3 regions of the Lactobacillus sp. B4015 genome follow, and region 2 is predicted to be linked to each of the others. Evidence: riboswitches for the same ligand, from Rfam matches in the RefSeq annotation. Region 2 holds a riboswitch; each other region holds the start of a gene.

Region 1 (5,304 bases), on a different contig from region 2:
ACATCCAGATTTTCCCAATTCATAAATAAGTACAATGCTATTATTAAGTAATTACCAAAAAATCCAGTCAAAAAGGCTAGACAATACAGTTAATAATATGTTTGATTAAAAATATTTTCCCTATTCCGAAGTTTTAGTTTTAAGTGGTTATTAAGCTACTAGAACAATAAGATTTAAGCATAAAAACTATATTCAATAATTGTTGATTCAAAGTTCCTTGCCACATAGTTTTTCTTTAATATCCATCAACTAGGCCTAACCTTACTATATTTTCTTTCACGTTCGAACCTGAAAATACCACACAGCCATTCAAACTTTCAGATAAATTAACCATATTCAACTTCATAGAATGAATCATTTTCAACTGAGATCTATTATTTTTGACCTTGTCAAAATCAGTATTTTTTCCTAAATATTAACCTTTTCTAATGACCGATTAATTGCAGCTTGCTAATCAGTCAATATAGTTTTCATAATATCTCTTCCGCAGTATCTCTTTACTCAAGTACTTTACATTATTAGCTAAATCACGGTAAAGTTTCTCAGTTAAACTAACAAATTGCCCAGATTCTTTGTATAAAGCCATATTTGTAAAATGATGTAGAGTTTCGTAAATAAAATTGAAAAAGTTTGCGACCGATTTAAGTTTACGCTGCAAAATCAAACAAATATTTTTATCAATTAAATTTCTAAATATAAGATATTTTTTACCTTAACCGTTGGTAATCCAAGGAAAAGTAAAGTAAAATGTTATTTGATAAAAAGGAGTGTCTCAATGTCTAAACTTGAAAAACCCGTTGTGATAGGAATTACCGGTGGTTCAGGCAGCGGTAAAACTACCATCGCTCACAAAATTGTTGACCAAATGCAGGAAAATGAACACGTCTTAATTATGACGCAAGATTCATATTACAAAGATAATACTGGTATTCCGATGAACATCAGACAGAATATCAATTATGACCACCCTGATGCTTTTGATATTCCCCTTTTAGAGGAGCAATTAAATCGGTTATTACAATACGAGCCAATTGAAATGCCCGTTTACGACTTCAAAGAACACACAAGAAGCAAAGAAACTATCCATATCGAGCCTGCCGATATTATTATTCTTGAAGGAATATTAGTACTGGCAAGTGAAGAGATTCGTAATTTAATGGATATTAAAGTTTACGTTGATACGGATGATGATATTCGTTTTATCAGACGATTAGAGCGTGACATTAAGGAACGAGGCAGATCGATTGATTCGGTCATTGAACAATATTTAGATACAGTTAAGCCAATGTATCACCAATTTATTGAACCAACCAAACGCTATGCAGACATTATCATCCCTGAAGGCGGCGAAAATAATGTCGCAATCGATATGCTCACCACTAAGGTACACTCTGTTTTAAGCGAAAATATTAGATAAAAAACTGATAAACCAAATTAGCATCAAAAAACGCCAAATTCTAGCTTTAGAAATTGGCGTTTTCTTATTCATTTTAATCATTTGCCAGCCGCTTAATTACTTCAGCATAATCTGGATATTGTTTTAACAAATCTTGTTTGTGGGGCATTTCAAAATCATGATAGTCAAAGCCGGGAGAAACCATGCAGCTAACTAGACAGAAACTATCTGGTTCCGTGATTTCCGAGGCAAAGATGGTGTTTTTTGGAACCTTAAATTGCAAGACTTCTCCGTGATCAATTCTTTTACCTAATTTTATAGCATAATAATGACCATCTGGAGCAATGCAGTGGATTGTAATCGCCGTGCCGTCATGATAATACCATAGTTCATCATGGTTTAAGCGGTGAAAATGGGAACAGCTCTGATCATCAAGTAAGAAATAAATTGAAGTGTAGTAAAATCTATCTGCTTGGCTATCCTGAGCAAAGAACTGCTCATCACTAGTATATATTTGACGGAACCAGCCTCCTTCTTGGTGAGGCTCAAGGCTCAAACTTTTAATATAATCTTCTCGGTTCATAATTTTTGCTCTCTTCACGCTCAATCAGTCAACTTCATTAAGTTAAACCAAGTAATTCTTTTGCATTTGCTCTTTAAAATTTTGTGGCAGTTTCAAGCCGTCAGTAAAGTAGTGATCAAAATCACCGTAGTGCTTTTTAACGGTTGAAAAGTATCTTTCCAGGTATTGGCGTTCAACAGTTAACGCAATTGCTACATCGTTGAGGTTATTAGGATCCATCTTATCTTTTAAGTATTCTAATATTTCTTTGTTAGCTTTTTTACGAGCAGAAATTGTTTTTAAGTAGTCGGTGAAAATCTGCTCCTCACTAACATCCAGGCTCTTTAAAATCAAGGCTGCAGCTACCCCTGTTCGATCCTTACCAGCAAAGCAATGAAAGGCAACTGGAACTGGATCGGTCATTAACGTTAGCAAAAAGTCGTGATAGCCTTGCTTAGCAGATTCTGCCATTGCCAATTCTTCATAGGTTTTCAGCATATCTTGTTCAACACTGCTATTGGCCGAAACAATTTCATCAACACTAGCCTGATTTGTTGTGCCAACATCTTTTAGCACATCAATAATTTCATAGTCTAATTCTGACCAAAGATAGTCTGGGTATTCTTGTCTTTCCTCATCACCGCGAAAATCAACCAGTCGCTTTATTTTGTAGTAGTTCTGAACACGATCTTTTTGTTCTTCGGTTAAATCAAATAGTTGACCACAACGAAAAAGCAGCCCTTCTTTAACCTTTCTTCCATCTGAACTAACATAGCCACCTAATGAACGCCAATTTGTTATCTCTGTAGTCATAATTCTCCTTAAACTTATTATTTATTAAAACTGTTTGGTTTTCATAAAGGAATATTATAATTTTTATTGAATTCTACGTCCATGATTTTCGCAAACTAATTTGTGTTTCTTAGTCTTTTTTATAAAAAAACCGCAAAAAATATTTTGCGGTGCTAATTTTAATTTAAGCAATTTTGGGCTTTAATGCCTGATCAAATAAGTTAGTAATCAATTTTACCAAAACGCCGTCAAATACAAGCGCAGAGAGTATACAAGTAATAAACATGATAACTTGCAGTTGGATGCTATATTTACTCCAGCCGTACAAAAAATACGTTGGAATAAAACTACCAAGGCCGGCAAAAAAGGCCCCTGTTAGTACGCTTTGCCAAGAAAATGCTTGATAACGACTTTTTTGCGGGAAAAAGCCAATTTCATTAGTTGCTCCTTGAATCACACCAGACAAAATTGTTACTGCACCCCATTGGCCGCCAATAGCCATTTCGACAACTGCTGCCAATGTTTCACCAATTGTTCCTGAACCAACCGTTGGCACGAAATACATCGCTAAGGGAGCTGCCATTAGCCATAATCCAGAAAAAACAGTATCTGTTACCGGAGCAAAGCCGGTCGGAAGCAGTAATAACTTAATTAAATTGTAAGCCCAATTAAACCCATAAGTGTAGATTACTCCCATAATAATTCCAATTAAAGCAATCAGGATAATTGCTTTAACGTTCCATTTTGATGATCTTGTAAACATAAAAATACTCCTAACTAACATTCTAAGTCAGTAGGAGTACTCTAATATACTTAATAACACTTCCCTAGCGCAGGTATTGTCCTGTTCAGGTTCGGAGGGTATTTCTCAGCTAAATGTGGCACCCCTAGTGACTTTCTTATCTTTTTGCCTATTATAACACAATATCAAGCAGACATTTTAAGTTATTCAATTAACTAGCAATTTAATTAAAATTGACTAAAACTAGCCAACTTTTCTTTAGTCAAATCACGGATAATTGCACAAGTTAAGTCAACTGAGGCCTTAAAGTCTTGATATGCGCTAAAGCAGTATGCTGAATGCTCGTAACGCACTGGAATTCCGATAACAATTGTTGGCGCACCATTTTCATAGTAAATTGCTGCACCATCTTGTCCGCCACCGGTCCGAACCGAACGAGTATATGGAATATTGTTTTTATCCGCTAATTCACATGCGTATTGTTGGAATTTTGGATTAGGTAAAAATGAAGTATCCATATCACGCAGCATTGGTCCACGCTTTAAGCCTGTTTGAGAAAGCCATTTTGGAGTAAATGTATCATCTGCTGGACATGATTCAAGCACAATCCCTAGGTCTGGCTTAATACTTCTAGCTGTTACGTACGCTCCCCGTAAGCCGACTTCTTCTTGACTTGAAAGTGCGGCTACAACGTTAAAGTCAGTCTTTTCACCGTTGAGATTATCCAAAACATCAGCCATTGCAGCTGCACCAAACCGGTCATCAAAATCCTTACCGAAGAAAAGACCGGTTTTTTCATTGTATTCGCACTTGACGTCAACAAAAATGGGACAACCAGTATCAATTTTATAATCATTAATTGTATCTTCACGAGAACTAGAACCAACATCAACTGACATATCTTCTACTTCCGGTACATTGTCACGTTCTTCTTTAGTCATGAAGTGCGGTGGCTTAGTTGCTACTACGCCAGGAACATATTTACCGTCACGGTTTCTAATTTTTACCCGTAAAGCTGGAATATTATATTTAACCCAGCCGCCAAGCGGAACAAACTTAATCATTCCGTTTGGTCTAACTGCCTGAGTTATAAAACCAACAGCATCAGAATGGGCATCAAGCTGGATAATTGGCTGACCAGTTTGATTTTCTTTTTTAGCAGCATAAACGTTGAGCATACCATCAATTTTTATATCGGCAATATCTTTTACTGTGTCAGTGAATAATTTGATAAACTCTCCTTCAAAGCCGGAAGTTGAATTAGCATCCGAAAAAGCTTTGAGCATTTTTATTTCTTGTTCTTTTTCCATCGTTGTAATTGACCTTTCGCTTATTAAACTTTAAATTTCATTGTAGCAAAAAACAATTATTTAAGCTATTTCTGAAAAAATCCTACTGCTTTTAGCAAATTTGATAATTTTGTCCGTAATTTCGGTACAAAATGGCTAAAAAAGTTCAAAACAAGCTCCTTTTTTCCGATAAAAATGATATAATCAATTTTATTAGGAATTTTGAGTTTTAAGTGAAAGGTAAATAAATGCCGAAAAACGACAATATTGATAATATTATTGATCATAAATTGTTTACCGAAGATGATATTCACCTGATGTGTGTCAAATTGGGTAAGCAATTAACTGAAGACTATACTGGTAAAAGACCATTAGTTATAGGTGCATTAAAGGGTGCAATTTTCTTTTTAACTGACCTGGTACGTGAAATGAACGTCAAAGAAGAAATTGATTTTATGGACGTTTCTAGTTATGGTGATGGTTTTGAATCTTCAGGCGAAGTGAAAATCATTTCCGATTTGGC
Region 2 (5,304 bases):
ATTGTGTTCGCCGCAAGGCATCGAATCCGATGGTTTACGCTTTTTAAACGAGTTTCAAACAGGCTATTTTAGTGGCAAAATGGATTATCAGCAGAACATATTTACTCACGGGGCGTTTACAGAATTAGACCATGGACATGATTTTTATGCAGCCCAAACAATGCTTGCCCCAGATCATCGGCGGATTTTGATTGGCTGGATGGATATGTGGAATGCCAACTTCCCGGAACAAGCCGACGGCTGGTCGGGTGCACTGACAGTTCCGCGGGAATTAAGTTATGCTTCTGGTCATTTGTATATGAAGCCGATTGCTGAATTAATGAGTTTGCGAACTGAAAAAATTATGGCTGAAGAGGGAGTGGTAACATCCCTTGAGGTCACGACGCCGGATCCGCAGCATTGTGAACTGCTTTTTGAAGCCAATACGTCATCTTGGTCGGGTAATGAAATTAGTTTTACGCTCGAGAGCAAACAGCAAGATTTGGTTTCATTAACTTGGAATAAAAAAACTGGGCAAGTAACGGCTATCCGCGCTGATAAACCTGATGGGGATGACAAACGCTATGGCAATCTCCAGACTAGCGCAAGCTTAAAACTGCATATCTTCATTGATACGAGTTCGATTGAGTTCTTCTTAAATGATGGTGAACTGGTCTTTTCAGAGCGTTATTATACCGAGAATCAACCGCAAATCTTCTTTAGCGCTGATAAAGGAATTAAGGCAAAAGTCGAAGGTTATACTTTGGCGCGATAAACTCTAGCTAAAAAGAGCAGCAGTGGTGGTTAAAACATCACTGCCGCTCTTTTATTATTTTAATGTAAATAAGGCAACGTTAGTGGCTAATAAAAGACCAGCGGCCCATAACCAATCGCTGCGTTTGACGGGAACAGCCACGATGACCGAGCGCTTGGCATCTTCGCGAAAGCCGTGCGATTCCATTCCCTGTGCCAAGTTTTCGGCCGAGTTAAGCGCGACTAGGATAGCCTTAAAATAGAGAACGGGAGACCAAAAACTAAGATAAACGCCACGCATCATTGCCGCTGTGCGAATTTGTTTAACGGCAGTTTGCATGCGTGGAATAATGTTGAGTGCTGCTAGGACCCCGTATGCGAATTTGCTAGGTAAATGAAAATTCTGTTCAAATGAACGTGCCAATTCTTCGGCACTAGTTTTTTGGGCGACACAGCAGATTGTCAGCGTGTAAACGTAGATTCTGCTAGAAAGACTTAAAGCGTTGGTTAAATTAGGCTGAGGTGCAAACCAGTAGAGTGTGGCAAACACGGTAAAGGCCGCAATTAATGGCACGGTAAAAGTTAACAGGAGATTTTTAACTTTCATGTGGCAGTAAAGTAAATAGCACGTGCAAAAGCCGATAATTAGCACGTTGGTAATTAGACTGGTTTTAAAAGATATTTCAACCGAAATAATTAAAGCGACAATGAATTTAAAACTGGGATTCATAACAAGCCTCACTTGTCTACGTATGTTAATTGTTGCTGGTCAAATACAAGGTGGTAATCGCACCAATCTGCCAAATTAGTTAGTTCATGGCTGATAATCAGAAGTGTCTGCCCCCTTTTTTCCTGGCTTTCGCGCAACAGACCCATTACTTTTTGTGCCGATTGGTGATCTAAGCCGCTTAAGGGCTCATCAATTAATAAAACGTCTTGATCAGCAATTAGCATTAATAAAATTTGTAATTTCTTTTGTTGACCGCCCGAAAGTGAGTAGACGACTTGGTCTAGTGTCTGGTCAAGATCAAGGTCTTTCACCTCTTTCGCAATTTTTTGATCGGAATAAAAGTTGCTGGTGCGCATTTTTTTACTTAGGTTAAGTTCATCTTCAACGGAAACGTTAATAAATTGATCACTTGCACTTTGAAATATCTGCCCGACTTGACGCAAATATTTTCGCATGCGCAAGTTGCGAATTTCTTTTTGGCGGTAAGTCAAACTACCAGTGTATGTGAGCATCTTGGTTAGCGCATTGAAAAGCGATGTTTTCCCCACACCATTAGGGCCAGTGATTAGGGTGGCTTTGCCTGCCAAAATCTTTAGGTGCTCCTGTTTTAGCAGTAACCGGTTCTGCTTAATTAAGGTATTAGTAAGTTCAAAGCGGCTTGTTTCATTAGTTGGTAGGGCAAAAGAATAATGCTCGTGGTGGTCATTTTGTCGAAGAAGCTGCTTTTTTTCGGCAGTGCTTAAGGCAGTAACCTGGTGACCGGTAAATTTAAACAAACAGTCACAAATACCCTCATAATCAGCTAGAACATGGTCGCTTAGAATAATTGTTTTTCCTAAGTCACGAAGATGAGCCAACTTTTTAATTAAAAATTGGCGGGCAGCAGGGTCGCAACTTGCAAAAGGCTCATCAAGCAGAAAAAGATCGACATCCATTGCAATTAAAACAGCAAGAGCTACTCGTTGCTGCTCACCGCCAGACATAGTATTGATTTTTTGATCAAGCAGCTGGTCGATCTGGGCAAAAGAAGTTGCTTTTTGCAATCGTTTTGAGTAGTGCTCACGGTCAATTTCCAGGTTTTCAAGTGCAAAAATGATCTCTTCACGCGGTGTTGCCATTGTGAATTGTTCGCCAGCATTTTGAAACATCATTGCACTCTTAAGCCCATTAAGATCGACAGTTCCACTAACTTTACCAGCATATTTAGGATAAAGGCCAGCTAAAATTTTTAATAGCGTCGATTTACCGCAACCTGTTGGCCCGATTAATAAGGAAAATTTGCCCGTCGGGATATTAAGATTAACATCTTGCAAAATAGGCTTTTCTTCATCATATGAAAAAGTAAGGTTTTTAGTTTTCAGCAATTTTTTAACCAATCTAAAAAAGTCGCCATGGCATAATGCTAGGCGACGTTAAAATTCAGTGCTTTTCCCTTCGCTGGCATTATCCATAGCAGGTTCAGTGGGTATATTCTCAGCCAAGATGGCACCCCAATATTTCAGGTCAATTATACATAAAAGCAATTTTCTTGTCTAGTTGCGGCAAATTAGGCTCCGTTAATAGCACTTAAGGCTCAACTTCTATCACAGATGTTAAAAACATATAAATAGCGGCGCTTTTTGCTATATAATAAAATTATGAAAATAAATTACTAATTAGAAGGTGACATCATGGCAGCAGTTAAGCTAGAACAATATTTGGCAAGTGTATTGGATTCAACTAATGCGGATACGAATGAAGTCCGGCTAAAGCCCGGAAACAAGGCCTTTAACCTGTTTAGGGTTTACCTTGAAAATCATAATACGGGCATTCACCGGTACCAAACCAGCAATCCCACAATTTTGTACGAAGCTGAAGGCATGGCAAAAACTAAAATTAACGGACAAAACTTAACTTTAAAAGCGGGTAATTTGCTGTTTTTGCAAGAAAAATGTGGCTATGAGGTCGAAAAACAAGGGAAAAATGATCTTTTGGTCAAATTAGAATTTAGTTCAAAGGTTAATTGCGCGGATTTTTGGGGAGAAAAAGCAACGCTCAATTCACGTGAACAAAAAGTAGCCGAACAGCTTGTTCAGATTCTCAAGACTAAGAGACTATTAAGTTTGCGCTGCTCACAAATGTCGCGCCCAAGTCAGTTAATGAAAAAAGTTATTGATGAATATTTAAACCACAATCTTTTTACGCGCAGTATTATTGCAGCAGAATTGCGGATACTCGTGATTACGGCAATTAGAAATCAAGACTTGGAAACAGCGCCAGTTAATCAACATAAGTTTGCGCAAACGGCGTTAGAGCGTTACATTGATGCAAATTATACTGATATTACCTTAAATGAAACAGCAGAACACTTTGGACTCAACCCAAATTACTTTTCCAGTTTAGTTAAGCAAAAAACTGGTAAGAGCTTTGTTGAACATGTTGATGAACGCCGCATGCAGGAGGCACGCAATTTGCTTGCTCGACCTGACATTTCGGTTAAAGAAATCATCGCGCGGGTCGGTTATAACGGTAAATCGTTCTTTTACAAAAAATTTAATGAATATTACCATGAAACGCCGGTACAAATGCGTGCGGAACTGTTTAGACAGGCCAATATCAATTTAAAGTAAGAGCAATATTTTTATTAAAAAAGGAGCGGACTATTTTGCAGAGCGCTCCTTTTTAAGTTACATTTTTTCTAAACGTTTAATTCGGTCACTTGTAGGCGGGTGACTGTCGAATAAGTGGGTAAGACCATGCCGCTTACGTAGCGGATCTTCGATATACATGCCAGCACTACTTGGATCAGCAGCTTTCATGGGGTCAGAACCGTCAATTTTTGTCAAAGCAGAAATCAAACCGTGAGGATTACGGGTCAACTCAACTGAAGAAGCATCTGCTAAATATTCACGGTTGCGTGATAAAGCCATCTGAGCAAGACTGGCACAAATAGGTCCTAAAATAAGTACAAAGATGATCGCCACGATTTTGAAAATAACGACAATAGTATTGCCATTATCGTTATCACTGTCGCGATCATCATCAATCCACCAAATATAGCGACTAGCAATGCCTGATAAATATGAAATGACGCCAACCAGTACGGCTGCAATAGTGGAAACCAAGATATCATAATTTCTAATATGTGAGATTTCGTGACCTAAAACGCCCTCAAGTTCCTCGCGATTCATCATGTCAAGTAAGCCCTGGGTGACAGCAACCGCAGAATGGTTTGGATCCCGTCCGGTTGCAAAAGCATTAGGACTAGGATCATTGATAATAAAAACGCGTGGCATTGGTACTTTGCCGACTAGCGCCATATCTTGAACAACGTGCCATAAAACGGGGTTGTCTTGTTCATGAATTTCTTGGGCATGATTTAGACTCATAACCATATTAGCGGGATTAGGCAAGACAATTAACATGTAAATTGCACTAAAAAAAAGCGCAATAATTACTCCTAATAAAGGTCGATTGCCCCAGATAAAACCTAATCCGGCACCAACTAAGGCGAGAATAATGACGAATAAAATCAAGATGCCAGTAGTTTTGCGTTTGTTGCTGGCAATTTGTTGAAATAACATAAAATTGACCTATTGCTTAGAATTTAACTTTAGGTACTTCTTTTTCAGCTTCACTCGTTTGTAAGTAATCAACTTTGCGGAATCCGTGGATATTAGCAACGATATTGGAAGGAAAAGTTAACAACTTTTGATCGTAAAGAGCTGCAGATGAATTGTAAAGTTGCCGTGAATAAGCAATTTTATTTTCAGTGTTGGTTAATTCTTCCTGCAGTTGAGCAAAGTTCTGGTTAGCTTTTAAATCAGGATAATTTTCCGATAAAGCAAAGATTGATCTCAAAG
Region 3 (5,304 bases), on a different contig from region 2:
CAACAAAATTACTTTTTAGCGGGAAAAACGATTGGGACCAGCACCTATTGGATTAACGACTTTCATCCGACTGCTCTTAATTTTGCTGCTTATCTTTCACCTCAAGTAACCTTAGCCGAACAAGAACGGCTCTTTCAGAAAATGATCGGAGAACTGGAGCAAGTTGCTCGCAAGAAGCAAAAGAAAGCCCTGATTACTTGTGATTATGCTCCGCAACTAGTCTTTAATACTATGGCAAAGGACAATGGCTTTCACTTAATTAGAACCACGGTTATGCCCAAGATGCCTTTATCTTCAGCTCTAGAGCAGACCAAAGCAATTAAAATTGTGGGTAACTTTGAGCTCTTAAGTCTGACTGCTTTAAAAAAATGTCCAGAGCAAATAGCAGAATTAGCCCAGCAAAGTTATGCCGATTACCAAGAAAATCACCGGGCTAACCCAGTGGCTGATCTTTCTTTAGAAGAATGGCAAGAAGTTATTTATTCCGATCAGTTGCTAAATGCGCCACTAGTTTTAAGAGTAAAAAATCAGCTTGCTGCTTACTGTTTTACCTTTGAAGATCATCCACGTGAATTAACGTGGAGCTGGATGGGAGCAGTAAAACCAGAACTACTGAATTTTTTACAACAACGGCAATTAAGCTGGGCGCAAGCAAAATATCAGACTTTAACTGGTGAATTTGACTCAACAGATAAGTTGGCAACTAGAACTTACCGTAATTATGCCTTTGAATTGTGCCCGGTCTATGAAACTTATTTAAAAAATTTGTAATAAGAATATTAGGGCTAAAGTAACATGAGACGGTAGTTAGTTATTTAAAATTAAATCAATAAAAAACTCCGCTAATAAACGGAGTTTTTGTGTGTTTAAAATAGCGGGCAGTTTTAATGCTACCAATTAGCGTTTAGCATAGCGGCCACGGTTTCTGCAATATTACTGCTTTGTGCGATCATTGAAATAACAGCGGCGCCGGCAGCTTTAGTGCCCGCAATTTGGGTTAAATCTTTTTCTGTAATACCCCCAATTGCAACAATTGGACGGTCCGTTTGTTGGACCAATTCTGTCAGTCCAGCAATTCCAATTTCTGGATCAGCATCATCTTTAGACTGAGTAGCAAAGATGGGACCACTACCGTAATAATCAATTCCGCTAATATGATCCGCAAGACTTATTTCAGCACTTGTTGAACAAGAATAACCGACAATCATTTTTCCTTGTACATCTTTTATTACCCGGGAAATATCTTCATCGTCTTGTCCAACATGAATTCCTTCGGCACCAACCTTTTGGGCAAGTTTGACATCATCATCAACGAAGAAAGGAACATGGTATTTTTGGCAAAGTTCATGAAGCTCTTTTGCCATTGGTAAGCGGTCATCTTCGTTTAACGTTGACTTTGGTCCTTTATCACGAAACTGATAAGCAGTGATACCTGCCTTTAAAGCTTCTTCGACTAATTCAGGTAAAGTCTTTCCGGCTGGCAAGTCTTGTGTCCCGCAGACGAAATATGCAGTTAATTGTGTTGCGTTAAATTGAGCCATAATCTCCTCCTAATCTACCTTAACCCAATGATTAAGTGGTCCATGACCGTGACCAACCTGAATCGTTTGTTCAATCGCCTTGGTGACATACTGTTTGCCGATTTTAATTGCTTCACTGAGAGTATGGCCTAGAGCTAATTGAGCAGTAATGGCGGCTGCAAGAGTATCACCAGTGCCGTGAGTCCTGTTAGTGTGCGTCCGTGGACTGCTAACCCAAAAGTCGGTGCCATCTGCTAATAAAGCGTAATCGCTCACAACTTCAGCGTTAGAATGTCCGCCTTTAATAAGCACGTTTTTTACACCCATTTTTTGCAGACTTTGTGCTAATTGGGGATATTCTTGTTCACTAGTAGCCTTAATTCCGGTAAGAGCTTCTGCTTCAGGCAAGTTAGGCGTAATGAGGTTAGCTAGCGGCAATAGCTCATTTTTAACGGTGGTAATAGCATCTTGGCTAAGAAGAGGCGCTCCGCCTTTAGCCACCATAACTGGGTCAATGGTTACCGGACCAAAGTCATATTTTTGCAGATTAAGAGCTACTTGATGGACGTGCGCTGCATCTCCCAACATCCCCGTTTTACAAGCCTTAATCTTAAAGTCTGAGGCTAATGACGCAAATTGGGCATCGACCATTTCAAGTGGTAATAAAAACGAGTCTTGGACTCCGAGCGTGTTTTGGGCAGTCACAGCTACAACCACCGCTGTCCCAAAAACATGTTGCATCTGAAAAGTTTTTAGATCCGCCATAATTCCGGCTCCACCACCAGAATCAGTCCCAGCAATGGTCAAAACTTGGGGAAATGAATTTAGTTCTTCTGTCATTATTGCTAACCTCCTTAATCAAATTTAGCAATAGCTGTAATCTCGGTTTCTTTGACTTTAGCTAAATAATCCATCAAATACATGCTAAATGTGCCAGGGCCTACTTCAGGATGATCATTAACGAGCAATTCTCCAGTAGCTGCAAAAACTAGGCAAGCTGTTTGCGCAGCTTCAAAAGAATCATCGCAGATGGCCGCAAAGGCGGCAACAATGCTTGAGAGCATGTCACCTGAACCAACGTGTGCCTGAAATAGCGGGGTACCATTGTAAACATGAGCGATATTTTGACCATCGCTAATTGTGTCTGTTACGCCACTGGCAATAATTGTACAATGCAATTTTTGCGCAGTTTTACGCGTAATTTCGTCAAGATCGCCACTGCCTGAACCCGCATCAATACCTTTGGCATTCCAGGCAAAACCACCTAAAGAGGCAATTTCACCAGCGTTGCCACGAATGATTGTAGCTGGGAAAGCTTCTAGCAATTTTTGTGCGGTTTGCAGGCGGTAATTGACTGCGCCAACGGCAACGGGATCAAGTACAACCGGTTTTTGAGCTTGCGCGGCAAGTAGCCCCATTTCTTTCATTTGCATAATTTGCAATTTAGTCAAAGTCCCGAGGTTGATGGCAATGCTTGATGCCATCTGAACCATTTCTTCGACCTCAGCAATTTCCTTACTCATGATAGGCGAGGCACCCAGCGCATTTAAGCCGTTAGCGACATCTTGAACGGTCACAAAATTGGCGGCATTAAGGACAATTGGATTAGTTTCACGTAATATAGCTAACAGATTTAGTTTCATAATCTCTCCTTTAAAAATCTCCTGCGCCGTTTATAGGTCAATAAAAAAGCTTTGACATATTTGTGTCAAAGCATAAGTGGATTTTGACACGTTCCTACGCAAGAATTAGCTTACAGGTTCAAAGGGTCTGGCTATCCGCCATCTCAGCCTTCAAAAAGGCACCCCTCGTGTTATCGGTTTCAATTATAGCGACTTTTGCTGGGCAAGACAATAACTAATTTAACCGAATTGCTGCAGTGACTCGACTAAGGTAAACTAACTACTAAAAAACACGCAACTATTAATTGGGCGAGGGAGATAATAATGACTGAATTTACAGCACAATTGCGTTATGCGGCAAAGGATTTGTGGGAAAAAAGCATGGAGCAGCCCTTTGTTAAAGAGCTGCAAAGTGGCCAATTGCCATTGGCTACTTTTCGGTTTTACTTATTGCAAGACAGGTACTATTTAGCTGAATTTAGCAAAATTCACCGGCTAATGGCAAAGAAAACTACTAGTCAAGAAGTGCAACAATTCTTGCTGGCAGGTGCCCAAGATTTGCAAGAATGTGAAATAACGATGCAGCAACATTTTTTAGCGGAATTAAAAGTCACATCTAATGAGATTAAAGAAACTGACGCAGCGCCAACGGCGTACGCCTATGTTAATCATCTGTTTAAAACGCTTGAAAAAGATGGTCTTGCTCCTTGTGTCTGTGCCATTTTGCCTTGCTACTGGCTGTACCAGGAAATTGGTCAAGCATTGGCGCAAACGGGTTCACCGGTTGCACTTTACCAGAAATGGATCGAGACCTATGATAGCGACTGGTATGACGTCAATGTTAGTCGCATGTTAAAGTTGACCAATAACTTAGCTGCGCAAGCTTCAGAACGAGAGCGTGGGCAGATGCAGAAAGCCTTTGTGCGCAGCAGCTATTATGAATGCCGGTTTTGGCAAATGGCGTATGAGCAAGAACAGTGGCAATAGCTTTTCTGACCTAAAGAATTGTTTTAATTAAAAAAGTAATTTTCAAATTTCGGAACTAATTATTTAGTAAAAAGTCTATATAAACAGTCAATACTTTTATAAAACAATTTTGCTTAACATATTATTTTTAAACTCTACAAATGCAAGCTTTGTTTTGATAAATAATGTGTCAAAGATCTTTTGCTTATTTTTTCTTTAAAATTAGTTGATTTCGACTTTTTGTTTTGACGGTTAGTTTCTCTTACCAGGTTGATATTAGTGCAAATGGCGAAACAAATAAAATTAAGCTAATAAAATTATTTAATGCCTCTAAACTCGTAGCATAATTTTTGTTCAATATTTGTAACTGTGATGAATACCCAAGTTTGCAGCCTAGAATAATGAGTAAATCATGTTTAACACCTATCTTAATATTTTTAACACTGCTATTTAGGGATTGCTAAATTAAACAATTAAACTGTGGTTTGTGCTTAAATCAACATTTTTTGCTTAAATTTTACCCTTTTTCCTAACGAGAAATATATCTCAAATATTAAAATTATATATTCTACTTTTTCTAAAAAATTACTTGCACTTTCATAAAATTCGATTGAAAAGCAATCTTTAATTGAATTTTATAATCAAAATTACTTGTTTAAATTTTTGTAAACCATATTAAAATGTAAGCGGTTATGTGATATAAGTAACATAGTAAAATAGCGAAGCTTAGTATTTTAGAATGAAGAGGTTATTACCATGAAAATCAAAGCAGCCGTTTTAAATAGATCAGATTCTGATTTGAACTTGGAAGAGGTTGTCCTAGATGACCCTAAAAGTAATGAGGTTTTAATAAAGACTGTTGCATCAGGCATATGTCATAGTGATATTGAATTTCAAAATGGTGGGTTTCCAATTCAAATGCCAGTTATTTTGGGCCATGAAGGAGCCGGAATTATTGAAAAGGTTGGAAGAAATGTAACTGATTTCAAAAAAGGCGATCACGTTGTAGTTGGCTTTGCATATGATGGAAATTGTCGATTCTGTAGAAATGGCCTGCCAGGATCATGTGTTAACTTTAACAAATTAAATACTAGTGGTGGACCAATGCTGGATGGTACCTATCGTCTGCATAAGCAGGACGGGCAAGATATAGGTGTATTTTTTGGTCAATCTTCTTTTGGGGACCATATTGTTGC

What was found. Region 2 has a riboswitch for thiamine pyrophosphate ahead of J3U71_RS01985 (ATP-binding cassette domain-containing protein). Riboswitches for the same ligand answer to the same signal wherever they lie in the genome.
Region 1: linked by a shared signal. The riboswitch ahead of J3U71_RS11030 (ECF transporter S component) and the one ahead of J3U71_RS01985 (ATP-binding cassette domain-containing protein) in region 2 are both predicted to bind thiamine pyrophosphate.
Region 3: linked by a shared signal. The riboswitch ahead of thiM (hydroxyethylthiazole kinase) and the one ahead of J3U71_RS01985 (ATP-binding cassette domain-containing protein) in region 2 are both predicted to bind thiamine pyrophosphate.

The regions. Positions count from the first base shown of each region.
Region 1 covers NZ_JAFNOY010000013.1:15,064-20,367, reverse strand. The annotation lists gene udk (uridine kinase) at 776-1,417, shown strand; gene J3U71_RS11040 (cupin domain-containing protein) at 1,491-1,979, opposite strand; gene J3U71_RS11035 (tyrosine-protein phosphatase) at 2,022-2,771, opposite strand; gene J3U71_RS11030 (ECF transporter S component) at 2,935-3,513, opposite strand; TPP riboswitch at 3,558-3,649, opposite strand; gene J3U71_RS11025 (M42 family metallopeptidase) at 3,720-4,802, opposite strand; gene hpt (hypoxanthine phosphoribosyltransferase) at 5,030-5,304, shown strand, end outside.
Region 2 covers NZ_JAFNOY010000002.1:55,248-60,551, forward strand. The annotation lists gene J3U71_RS01975 (glycoside hydrolase family 32 protein) at 1-754, shown strand, start outside; gene J3U71_RS01980 (energy-coupling factor transporter transmembrane component T family protein) at 809-1,462, opposite strand; gene J3U71_RS01985 (ATP-binding cassette domain-containing protein) at 1,471-2,838, opposite strand; TPP riboswitch at 2,875-2,965, opposite strand; gene J3U71_RS01990 (AraC family transcriptional regulator) at 3,133-4,071, shown strand; gene htpX (zinc metalloprotease HtpX) at 4,129-5,025, opposite strand; gene J3U71_RS02000 (LemA family protein) at 5,042-5,304, opposite strand, start outside.
Region 3 covers NZ_JAFNOY010000006.1:74,292-79,595, forward strand. The annotation lists gene J3U71_RS07330 (hypothetical protein) at 1-771, shown strand, start outside; gene thiE (thiamine phosphate synthase) at 891-1,541, opposite strand; gene thiD (bifunctional hydroxymethylpyrimidine kinase/phosphomethylpyrimidine kinase) at 1,551-2,360, opposite strand; gene thiM (hydroxyethylthiazole kinase) at 2,375-3,163, opposite strand; TPP riboswitch at 3,238-3,339, opposite strand; gene tenA (thiaminase II) at 3,467-4,129, shown strand; gene J3U71_RS07355 (NAD(P)-dependent alcohol dehydrogenase) at 4,865-5,304, shown strand, end outside.